Regions from separate parts of the Paenibacillus sp. FSL L8-0494 genome, predicted to be linked through region 1. Evidence: riboswitches for the same ligand, from Rfam matches in the RefSeq annotation. Region 1 holds a riboswitch; the other holds the start of a gene.

Evidence for each region. A riboswitch is a leader RNA that binds a small molecule or an ion and turns the genes downstream of it on or off. The one in region 1 is predicted to bind cyclic di-AMP.
Region 2: another riboswitch for cyclic di-AMP. It lies ahead of NYE35_RS11310 (KamA family radical SAM protein); the one in region 1 lies ahead of NYE35_RS00190 (3D domain-containing protein).

What each region holds. Positions count from the first base shown of each region.
Region 1 is NZ_JBBOPQ010000001.1:38,771-45,113, reverse strand. It holds gene rsmA (16S rRNA (adenine(1518)-N(6)/adenine(1519)-N(6))-dimethyltransferase RsmA) at 1-617, opposite strand, end outside; gene rnmV (ribonuclease M5) at 614-1,165, opposite strand; gene NYE35_RS00190 (3D domain-containing protein) at 1,341-2,507, opposite strand; cyclic di-AMP (ydaO/yuaA leader) riboswitch at 2,793-3,022, opposite strand; gene NYE35_RS00185 (TatD family hydrolase) at 3,221-3,991, opposite strand; gene NYE35_RS00180 (HD domain-containing protein) at 4,043-5,326, opposite strand; gene NYE35_RS00175 (AbrB/MazE/SpoVT family DNA-binding domain-containing protein) at 5,622-5,876, shown strand; gene rsmI (16S rRNA (cytidine(1402)-2'-O)-methyltransferase) at 6,296-6,343, opposite strand, start outside.
Region 2 is NZ_JBBOPQ010000001.1:2,542,307-2,548,649, forward strand. It holds gene NYE35_RS11295 (YdeI/OmpD-associated family protein) at 105-674, opposite strand; gene NYE35_RS11300 (DinB family protein) at 731-1,246, opposite strand; gene NYE35_RS11305 (helix-turn-helix transcriptional regulator) at 1,329-2,240, opposite strand; gene NYE35_RS11310 (KamA family radical SAM protein) at 2,383-3,555, opposite strand; cyclic di-AMP (ydaO/yuaA leader) riboswitch at 3,688-3,831, opposite strand; gene NYE35_RS11315 (helix-turn-helix domain-containing protein) at 3,880-5,547, opposite strand; gene NYE35_RS11320 (ABC transporter substrate-binding protein) at 5,687-6,343, opposite strand, start outside.

The DNA of each region.
Region 1 (6,343 bases):
GCAGACTCCACATTAGGTTGAGGGATGAATACCGTACGCGGCACGATACAGACGAGCTCAGGCTCGCTGTAGTACTGCACGGCAATGCTAAGACTTCCGTATTCCTTTCCACCTGGAGATGCAGCCATACGCTCCGCAACCTCCTTCTGAATCATTACAACGATGTTATCAAGGGGAAGCTTCTCTTCAAGCAGCTTCATCAGAATCGGAGTAGTCACATAATAAGGCAGGTTAGCAACCACACTGACCTTGTTCACAGTGGTGAAATCTTCCTTGAACATTTCCTGCAAGTTCACATTGAGGACATCATCGTTACGAACCTTAACATGGGGATAAGGGGAAAGTACGTCTTTTAATATTGGAATCAGTCTACGGTCAATCTCTACGGCAGTTACAGCACCGGCTGTTAGTGCCAGACGTTCCGTCAGCGCTCCAATTCCCGGCCCGATCTCCAGCGCCCCAGAATCGCTATCTAGTCCAGCAGCGTCTACAATCTTGTCCAAAATATTTTGATCAATCAAAAAATTCTGTCCCAGGCTTTTCTTAAACTTGAATCCATAACGTTGAATAATCTCTTTGGTCCGTTTTGGAGTCGAAATTTCCTCTCTACCACTCATGAAGTAATGCCTCCCTGATCAATTTGGGCGAGAGCCCCGGCAAATTCCTCCCGCGTAATCCCAAACATCGCCAGCCGCTTGTACAGCTGTTTGCCGTTACAATATCCGATTCCAAGCAAATTACCAAGCGCCATACGTCTTTCAGCAGCCCGAGGGTGTACAAGCATTCCAGCGGCCATAAGGTCATCAATACCAATCAAAGCAGGTGCTCCTTCAAAAGAGGTATGTACATTACGCAGCGCATGACGAATCGCCTCTGGCGATGCATTCTCTACACCGATATCCCCTTTTCGAGTTGCGTCCTTCTCCGGAATAAAAGCATGCTTGCAGCCCGGCACCTTCGCTGAAACGATTTTACGAATTCGCTCCCCGGCATGGTCCGGGTCCGTAAGAATAATAACCCCTCTGCGTTCCATAGCTAGCGCAATCTTCGCAATTACAGTCCGGTTTACAGCAGAGCCGCCTGTCTCAATCGTATCTGCTTCCACAGCACGCTTAATGGCTACGGTATCGCTTTTGCCTTCAACGACGATTAATTCCTTAATCATATTTCTTGACTCCTTCCAAAAAAAGCAAAAAGAAGAGGATTCGCTCCTCTTCTTTTGGTTAAAGAATGTATAAGTGATGAGCGGTTGCTCTGCGATCAACGAAATGATCATCCAGCGTTCCTTACGGTTATCATCACTATAGCTTATCAAAGGATTTTTTGCAAAAGCTTCAGTTCTAGTTAAGCTCTGGTTTCACAGGTCCAATCACATATACGGTACGTGATTTACGGCCGAAATTACGAGCATGGCTCAGGGAATCATAATAGACATCCACTTTATTGCCTTTAATGGCACCGCCAGTATCCTCTGCACGGCGGAATCCAAGCCCATCGATATAAACCCACCAGCCAATAGGAATTACATTCGGATCTACTGCAATTGTACGACCTTCCGTTACGCGTGTTCCGGAGGCAGTTTTAGTACCTATTCCTGGCTCTTCTGACGAATAAGCTGTCATGGAGACGTTCTTAATCATCTTCTTGTACTCAAAGTCTACGCCAGCCTTGCTTGTGACGTTCTTAGTCTTAGCGCTAACTTTAGTCGTTTTGGAGGTAGTGCTTGATTTGGAAGTTGTTGTAGCTTTAGCAACTACAGTAGGCTTAGGAAGTGCTTTAGTACCAACGGCAATGATCTTATCTTTTGTTACCGTTTGTACTTCCTTGCCGATCATGCGCATAGAGGCCAGTTCTCCGTCTTGATAGATCTTTTCAATATGCTGAACCATGACGCCTGGTTTGCCTGCCTGTGCCACTCTAACTGTTCCCACAGTAAGGGAGGGATCTGCTGTCTTAATAACACGGAAAGGTAAGTTAGTTGTTCGCTGTACCGTTTGCTTGTTGATACGAACGATCTTAATCTCCATGTCAGCAGAGATGGTGGTGTCTAACGAAGGAAAAATCTTATCATAGCCTTCTAGGTTGATACCCAGTTTGTCAATCGCCTGACCGATAGTGTCTTCGGTCGTATATAACGTTTTTGTTGCTCCGTCCGCAGTAAGGCTAAATTTCTGCGCACGATTGATAACGACACGGTCACCGTCTTTTATTTCATCACTCAGACCTAAAGATAATTCATCATGCGGCTGCAGCGAAATTTGCTCTTTCTCCAACACATCACCAAGAAGTGCTTCTCGCGTTTCAAGTGTCTGTGTTTGCCCGTCTATTACTAAAACAAATTGTTTGTTACTTTGACCGTGTACGTACAGCAGAATTAACAGCGCGATTGCGATTGAAATCACACCTGCAAGTAAAAGTACGCGAGTATTTACTTGCTCCCACCGTAATGCGAAAGACCTGCTGGATGACTGCGAATCATGGGATACCTCTGGTTGGAATAAGCCCATTCTCTCCATCCTCCTTACATAGCCTCGTCGTCAATTTGTATATCATGAGGACTGAATTTCTTTGACGAAACTATTTGAGATTGTCACAGGATACGCACGTATTAACTTAGCGTCTCCTGCTCATGGATCGCCTGCTCGGCACAGCTACTCCCACACCTGTTATATAACAGTATGCGGGCAACATTCAGTTTATTCAAAAATAAAGAAGCCTAAAAAGAGTTCTCTTGAGGACTCTTTCGTGGCTTCTCCGATGTCAGAATACGCGGGAATGTTTGTGCACGAGGTTGCCTCTCTTACTTGCGCTTACGGGGTTAGCTGTCGGGTTCGGACGAAAGAGAGACGCCCTATTTCAGGTCACCCGCTCACGGCGGTTGCCCTTAAATTCACCCCAAAGACCACGTGAAGAAATCAAATATTGTTCTGCGGCAATTCCTAGTCGTATTCAAGATACAGGCATGCGGCAGTTCAATATTGGTTCCCCCGTTCTCCATACGGAGACTCAGCGAGACGATCCATGAATCAATGGCTGTCACAATAACAACAGCTCACATCACTGAAAAGATGATATCCTGTTTTGATGCATGTTGTAAAGGACGATTCAACCACGTTTAAGCAAATATATGGTTAAAATATTGTAATAATCAGCCGTTTTTATATTAAAAAAGTTTAATATATCGGCTATTCTCTATTTTTCACCCGTTTTACTCCTGTTTTCAGACAATCCCAAATCGTTCCAGTGCGTTCGCATACGTAATTTTAGCCAATTCTTCCCATGTTAACCCTTTAATTTCAGCCGCAGCCTCTGCTACTAACTTCACATGAGCACTCTCATTTCGCTTGCCACGGAAGGGGTGTGGAGTCAAATATGGAGCGTCTGTTTCGATCAATAATCGGTCCAATGGCGTCTGTGCAAGCACCTCTTTAGGCACTCTGGCATTTTTGAACGTTATCGGTCCTCCAAATGACAAATGAAATCCAAGGTCTAGACACATTTTTGCTGTTTCCCAGCTGCCTGAGAACGAATGCATCACGCCACCAATTTCATTTGCTTTTTCCTCCCGTAAAATCCGTACAACATCTTCATGAGCATCACGGTCATGTATACAGATTGGCATTTTTAGTTCACGGGCTAGTCCGATTTGTTTGCGGAAGACCTCCTGCTGCACATCCTTGGGAGAGGTATCCCAATAATAATCCAATCCAATCTCTCCGATGGCCACCACTTTTTCATGGCTGCAAAGAGAGGCGATCCAATCGAGGTCCCCCTCTTTCATATCAATCGCATCCTGTGGATGCCAGCCCACCGCTGCATAAATATAATCATAAGATTCAGCCAGCTTCATCGTTGAAGGGATCGTTTCCCGATTAAATCCAATATTGATCATCTTGCTAACTCCGGCCTCTACTGCACGAGCAATAACTTCCTCGCGATCCTCGTCGAATTGAGGCGCATCTAGATGTGTATGTGTGTCGAACAGATACATTTTAAAGCTCACTCCTTGTTGTTTTTATCAATAGTTCCATAAATATTTGTATTATTTTGCAAAAATCTCTGCTACAGAAGAGGGCAAGCGTGTAAGGGCTTTTTTCAGCTTGTCCTGTGGGAAATATAGATGATATCTGCCACGATGAATTCCGCTTATTGAGCGCACAATATCCGATACCTCTGAAATTTCCCGCAATTGCTCATTCCGATCAAGCAGTAAAATTTGATTATTGTCGAAGGCTGCTCCTGGACGGAACACATCATAAGGCAAATCTGTCGGATAATCAATCTCTAGGTCATATTCTGGGTTAAGTCCCACTCCCGCAAAACTGCTGCGGATTTCCGTAATCATATCTGTATCCAAATTCTCGATCTCTACATATTTATACAGTTTACGATGAATAAAACGGGTACACAAGTCGCTTAATAACTCATCTTCTTCAAGTGTCCATTGCATAAAAGCAGTCTGTACCAGTGCCTCATCAAGCATTAAATATTGCTTCACTGTTACTTCTCCTCGAAAGAGATCTTCCAGCGGAGCGATCATAAAGCGAAATTTGTATCCCTCTTGGAACAATTCTTTAGCTCTACGGAAGATTTGACGCAAAATAATTTCAGAGCTGCGCGTCACCGGATGAAAATATACCTGCCAGTACATTTGATAACGTGACATTAAATAATCTTCAATGGCATGCATACCTGATTCTTTTACTACAATCCGCCCATTATAAGGACGAAGCATTCTCAAAATCCGATCAATGTCGATGGTTCCATAGTTTACACCTGTATAGTACGCATCACGCAGCAAATAATCCATACGATCAGCATCCAGCGGACTGGAAACCAAATTGACAACAATTTCATGCTCATAAGTCTTAGAGATAACTGAAGCTACTTTACGAGGAAAATCTTCCTCCACATCACGCAATATTTCGGTAATCTCCGTGTCCTCCAAAATAATCCGGCAGGTCCAATCCTCATGGTTCATTTCAAAAGCTTCTTCTATAGAATGGGAAAATGGGCCATGCCCTAAATCATGCAGCAAAGCCGCACACAAAGTAAGCAAACTTTCTTCCGGAATCCAATCCTTATACCCGCTGCGCTCAAATTGCGAAATGATTCTTCGTGTAATTTCATATACTCCTAAAGAATGAGAAAATCGACTATGCTCTGCACCATGAAAAGTGAGATATGAGGTACCTAACTGGCGAATCCGGCGTAAACGCTGAAATTCTTTTGTATTAATTAGTCGCCAAATAATCGTGTCCTGTACATGAATATAATTATGAACGGGATCCTTGAAAACCTTTTCTTCCGTGAGCGGCTGCTTCATGAGATCAACTCCTTCTAATAATTTAATATGATTTTAACTAATATCAGTATATAATAAGTAATTATGTCGTACTTTGTCGAAAAGTATCATTTTTGGTCTTGGTAAATCGACAAAATGCTTTCAGGGTAATTCTTAATTTTTATAGGGACATTCAAAGTTCTTATGGAAATTTTCTTATTCAGCCTATGAAAAAAGGTTGACTGATTTGGGAATCGTTGGTATTATAAGTATCATAAAACAGTGAACAATGTCGAATAATGACGTTTTTGGAACATTGAGAGGAGTAACGATTGTTATGATGAAATCAACAGGAATTGTAAGAAAAGTAGACGAACTTGGACGGGTTGTTATTCCTATTGAATTACGCCGTACACTTGGCATTGGCGAAAAGGACGCACTGGAAATTTACGTTGATGGCGAACGGATTATGCTTAAAAAGTATGAGCCTGCCTGCATTTTCTGTGGCAACGCTGAGAACGTAACTTACTTTAAAGGAAAAATAGTTTGTCATGAATGCATTTCTTCCATCCCTACCCCTGTGACAAACTAAATTAAATAGTATATAATAGAACTAATCAAATTGTTAATTCTAACCTTTTCATATCTCCTTGACCTCCCGTGACCGCGGGAGGTATTTTTTATGTCTGGGTTTGCCCTCCCGGTTATCCCCTCCCTAAGGGCAATGTGCTTCAAGACGGAACCAGTAATACTTAGTTGTATTTCTTACAGTAATTTTAAATGATTTTTACCATTAAACGAATTAATTGTATTTTGTACACTTATATTCCCTATATCTCCGTGAAATCAATCATTTCCACCTTTATAACTGTATGAAGTACAACTAAACGAACAAATACATAAAAAAATTCAAAAATAACTGTACAAAGTACATTTAACCCACAGATAAATCATTCAAGCTCGGGCCGTTTCCAAGAATCCTTAGTTATTCTAAGAGTTCGTCTACAACACTTACTCTTCTGCTCTATCAAGCAACGCATTATAAATATCCCGTTTGGC
Region 2 (6,343 bases), 2.5 Mb from region 1:
ATAGCTGCACTGGAGTCCGATGGATTGCTGAAGAGGCGATAAATTAGTAAATAGCGTCATTGGAGTCCGAAAGCCTCAGCAGGAGATCATGCATCTAGCGCAGCTTAATAATCGAGCAGACGTCCATTATCATGCCATTGCCCGTACATTTTATTTTCTTTAGTGTTTGTTATGAATTTGTCTAATTTACTCTTAAATAAATCTGGCTGATGTTTATTGCTTTGGATCGTGTCGATCCGAACTCTTTTATAAAGGGGGGGAAAGGCCCGGAAATTCTCATATACTTGCCTGTCCTCTTTTAGCCTTTGCTCTATAATCTTATCTACTATAAAAGAATCAGGGTTCATATCAGGAAGTATCCGTTTTCCTTCAGCACTCATTAACCCCAGCTTTTCGAGGCGGCGGACCCGTTCTTTGTTCAATTCAGTCCAAGAGCTTTTTTTACTTCGGGGAGAGAGTCTTTGCGCCAGCTCTGTTTCCGAAATTTTCTTTTTCACTCCATCGATCCATCCAAAACACAAACATTCCTCAACTACGTCCAAATATAGCAACGTTTCTGGGTTTGGCGTCATACTAACGAGTACCCAACAAGATTTTTCAGTCTTACAATTCTCCTGCAGCCAAACTCTTAAATCTTCTCTCGTTTTTACTGTAATTAGATTTTCAATCTCCATAATTAAAATACAATTTCCTTTCTAGGTATGGAGTGGGGCAGATTGCCCATTAGTGTTTAAACAGCTTCCGCTGTTACCTGATACCAAAAAAGAGAATAGTCATTCATGGTGGAAGCGTGGCCTAACTGCCGTAACATAGTAGAGATATTGCCTCTATGATAAGTCCCGTGATTGACGACTTGCAACACAATTTCTGATAGGCGTGTTTGGCGGATTCCGGCGAATGGATTGTCAAGCAGAATGGTTTGCTCCAAATCGGATTGGTGGTGTAACCATTCTTTGTATTGTTCCGATAGCTGTGCAAAGATATTTACGTACTCATCCACAGAATCTAGAATGCTCAAATTTAGCGGGATACTTTGTTGAAAAGCCTCAGGCATGGCAGTGCCCGTTAAAACAAGATACCAGATCGTATCAACCGCATAGATATGGCTAAGGGCATGAGCGATGGTGGGAAATGAGCTGTTCACTTCTTGACTTAGCACAGAAGCCGGGAGTTCCTTGATTCTCCCCAGGATAGTTTGGTTTGCCCATGTGTGGTATTTAAACATTTCTACTGGATAATTTGTCATTCGTATTGTCTCCTTTTGAATTGTCATGGATTTGTTTTTGTTACTGTTGTTAATATAAAAGAAGAAGTATGACATCAGACTGTCATACTTCTTCATAAAGTTTGAGTGTGTTTTGAAGCTGCTCTTTTAAAATACCTCGCAATGCAGGGGGTTCGAGGACTTCGGCCCCGCTGCCGAAACTCAGCAGAATGGACCAAAGCCAACGAGCTTCCAATGGCTTATACACAGGAATTCGCATCGTCATGCTTTTATCAGAATGAAATTCCTTGTCGACTTGATGAAACTGATCCAAAGCTTCTGCCAAAGCCTCAGGGCCCACCCGGATTACTATTTCCTCCACCTGATCTACCCTGTTTGAACAGCCAGCCTCTTTGGGTACTTCATGTTGTGATTGAAAGGTATCCTGCGTCAGGAACAAATTCAGCATCCGGGAAAGACGAAACTCCCGATAATCCTGCCGTGCCCGGCAATAACCATAGATGTACCAGTTGCTATATTTAAAATGAAGCTTTACTGGTTCCATTTCACGGGTTGTACGTTCATTTTTTACACTGATGTAATCAAAACGGACAACATTTCGTTCCGCTATAGCCGCACGTAAAAGAGGAAGTGCGTCAGGATCCGTACGCCGGGTTTCAAGATCCACCGCGAGACTAGAAGTCTGTGGCTCCGTTCCTATCGTTTGCAGCCGTTCAATGGTTCCTTGCGTATGCTCATCTTCAAACACGGAAGAGAGACTGTTAAGTACAGTAATCAGAGAAGTGACATCATACGAACGGAGCAGGCTTTTATCCATTTTATATCCGTCCATAATGCCATATCCACCTTTAGTTCCCTGATATGATACGACCGGGATACCAGCGGCACAAATCACATCGATATCCCTATAGATCGTCCGCTGGGAAACCTGAAACTCTTCAGCCAGCTTGGAGGCAGATAAAACTTCGTGGTTCAATAGCTTGTAGATCATAGAAATCAATCTTTCCAATTTCATGTGTGCATTCCCACCCATTAGTCCATTTCGTGTTACAGCGTGATTATATCATAGATTTTTTCGGGCTAATTTTGGGAGGGAGGAGTTTTGTTGTTGGTGATGAAGAAATATCCTATGACAGAGTCTGACAGAGCCGATTAATTTATTTACAGATTAAATCCGCAGGCTCTGATAAATGATTAACAGAAATAATAGCATCGTTTTTTTTCACAGGTGGGGTCCAATATTGCTCATTCCCAGGCAGGTCATCGAACCATTCGGCGTCCTTTGGACAATCTAGAATCATGAATTTTCCGTATTCCTGATCTCTGGATTGATGGTATTTGAGATAGGCTTTCCCGTTATCAATGGCGAGAATTTCTATTTTTCCTGAGGTGTGGCTCATGGATAAGCGTACTCTTTTGCCAAGTCCTGAGGTTCTAGCTTTGGCTTCTTCTACAATTTGATAGACTTGCTCGAGCGGTAATACGAAATCCCGGTTTCCGGCAACGGGCCGGTTCACAAAGAAGTAGTAGGGTGTAACGCCAGCCCATGAAAGTCGGTCCAGTAGTTCCCCTAAAATAATGGGATCATCGTTGATGCCTTTGAGGATGGGAGTCTGATTTACGACAATTGCCCCTGCGTTGTGGAGAGCTTTAAATGCTTTTTTGGCTTCAGGTGTGATTTCACGAGGATGATTGATGTGCGCCATAACATAGATTCGTTTGTCTTCGGTAGAGTAAGTACGAATCAGCTCCAGCAGCTCTTCGTCTTCAGAGATCCGCATCGGATTAAATACGGGAATTTTGGAACCTAGTCTAATGATCTTAACATGCTCAATGCTTCTTAGATTTTCAATAATGGATCTTAGCTTCGGTGTGGAGAGAATTAAACTGTCCCCGCCCGTAAGAAGTACGTTGTTAATCTCCGGATTCTTTGCGATATACTCCAAGCCCGGAGAGACATCAGCCATCGCCTCTTTCACGTCATTTCGGAACAGACGCTTACGGAAACAGTAGCGGCAATAAGCCCCGCAGACCTCGGATACAATCAGTAGTGCAGTGGTTCTATACTTGTGCTGACAACCAGGTACCACATAATTCGTGTCCTCATCGGAGGCGTCCCAGCGCCCATACTCCAGCAGTTCACCTTCGTTAGGAATAACCAGCTTACGGATGGGATCATCTGGATCATCCCAGTTAATCAAAGACAGATAGTAGTCATTTACACGAAAAACAAATTTGTCTGTAATTTCTTTCAGATTCTCTTTTTCCAGCTCAGACAACATAGCTATTTTGTTAATATCCGTGAAGTACTTTACCTTTTGCACGTACATCTCTCCTTTGTCTCGTAGTGTGAGAAATGAGGGAGCCTTAGTGTCAAAGGCCAATCTACTGCCAGCAGGGTCCAAAAAAAGCACAAAAAGAGACCCTTAGCAAGGGTCTCTGGTTATGTAAATAACATGAAAAGCAGACCCATCCACTGCTGACGAGGTTAGCTGACGGACTCGGGTAAGATGGTACCCTACATTCTAATGCTCAATGATTCGCCCCAATTAACTGGTTCCCCCGCTTTTCAACTGTAAAAGTTGGAAATTAAGCGTAGATAAAGTATACCCTATCAAGTTTTGAAAAGTCAAAAGAGAATCCTAGATTCACCTTCAATTGCTAGCGCTACTTCCGCCGAGTAGTTTAGGCAACAGCGTTAGCAGTTTCTCCCGGGTTAACGCATCACTAGAGTTCCATTTGCTTCCGTCGAGCAGATAAACATGTCCCTGACGTACTGCCGGAAGAGTGTTCCAAAGTGAACTGTCTAGTAATCGTTCCATCGCAGCTCGCGAGTCTTTGCGTTCCGGAATGAACATGAAGATATGATCTCCGGCGTAGGCAGGCAGTCGTGTTGGATCAACTTCGGCGAACCCTAACTCTTCGTCCAATATGGCTTGGATCTCTTCGGTCGGTTGTAAACCACATGGGGCATAAAGCGCAGTGGAGAATCCGGACATTCCCATAGCATATAGATGATCTCCATGATCATAGACCAAAGCAGAGGCGGTTTCTCCAACTTGGAGAGTTGTCGAGTAAAGCTGCTGCCACATGGCAGCGTTTTTGATTGTGAATGACTCCAGCCATGCTTCGGCTTCGCGCTGTTTACCTAGCCAACTGCCTAATGTCCGCATTCGGTTGTCGAGAGGCGCAAATGAATCAAAGGTGAGTGTCGGAGCGATACCAGAAACTGCTCTGTAGGCTCTTTCATCACTATTTGCCAAAATGATCAAATCTGGGTTTAGGGAAGCGGTCAACTGCGGGTCCAGTGGAAACCCGACGTTGGCGAGCTTCTTAAGCCGATGTTTATAGACGCTGTTCCGGGCGAATGCTTCATCTCCACCGATAGGCTTTACACCTAACGCGAGAAGGTCGCCAAGTGTCTCGCCATGATAGACAATACGTTTCGCTCGTTCAGGAATTTCCACCTCATGACCCGTCCAATCCTTGACGGTAAGCTTACGACCTTGCTGATGTGCATATTGTCCGGGTGTAACTCCGGTTTTTTGCCGAAAGCGGCGGCTGAAATAATATTCATCCGAGAAGCCGACCAGTCTGGCGATTTCCCGCAGTGGTTCAGTCGATTCCTGCAGGAATCGTTTGGAATGATTAATACGCAGATCCGTCAGGTATTCAAGCGGCTTTTTACCCGTAAGCTGCTGAAAGATCGGTGTATATTGCCAGATTGATATTCCCGCCAATTCAGCTAACTGCTTCACGGTGATACTCTCTGTATAATGCTCCTGAATGAATGTTATGGTCTTTTCTACGGATTCCGTAGGACTTGGCAGGTGTTTGGAAGGGTAATTATGCTCAAAAAGTAACAGCAGCAATTCTTGGAATTTTAATTGTTGCTTGAATTGTTGTACATCATCGGTGTTATTCCTGTTCATGAGCAGGTCTTCGACTAGCCGGATTACCTTGGTGAACGGGTGCACAATTAACTCCCGCCTGCCGGAAAGCAGCTCTCCAGAATATCGTTTAGGAAGCTTGGTTGTATAAATTGCTGTAAAGGTGATGAGGTAATAATACAACGTCAGCTCCTGGTTGTTCGTACTATAGGAGATTCCAGGAGATAGTAGATAACATTTATCCGTACTTAGTATCACGCTTTGATCATCGAGGTTCAATTGTCCGTTCCCTCCAGTAAATATGAGAAGGGTATAGTCCTGGGTTGTACGCGTTATAGAGCTTGAATCGGCAGCTTGAATCATCAGTTCGGCCTCGTTTAGCTGAAATAGCAGAGAGTGGAGTGGGGGGCAGGACGATGATGTATGCAGCATGGGTTCAGCCTCCGTTCATTTGGTGAGAATGATTATCAATGAATTCATTGTATATAAAAAAAAGAAGCATATCAACAGCCGTTGACATGCTTCTTGCAGTTTTTTATCAGCCTTGTGTTAAACTCTTCATCACAGAAGGTTATTTCATATTCAATAGCTGTGGAATTTCGCCAAGCAGCCATTCTCTTGTTGTTGCATCACTTGAAGTCTTCATGATGTCTTGTGTATAGACATATCCGTTCTTGACGGCAGGAAGGCTCTTCCAGATAGGGCTCTTTAATAGATTCTCTGTGGATTGTTTTGCTTCTTCTGCCACTGGAGTCAAGATGAATATCCGGTCTCCGGCATATTCTTTCAGGACTTCCATGGATACTTCCTGGAACCCTTTACCTTCATCAAGTATCTTCTGAATAGCTGGAGTTGCATTGAAGCCATTCTCCCCATAGAGTACCTGTGAAAGTCCGGTTGCTGCCATTATAAACAATCTGTCTCCTGGATAATAAGTGAAGACCGCAGCCGTTTCGCCCTCTTTCATGCCTGCGGATTTCAATTGCTTCCACATGTTCTCTTCAGCGGTTTTATACTGGGCAAGCCATGCTTCTGCTTCAGTCGTTTTACCAACAATTCCACCAATGTCCAGCATACGTTCCTGGAGTGGGGCAAAGGTATTAAATATTATCGTTGGTGCAATTTTGGAGAGCTGCTCGAAATCAGCTTCATCTGTGCCCGCATAGATGATCAAGTCAGGTTGAAGCTCCAATGTTTTTTCCAGATTGATAGGGAAGCCTACATCCTC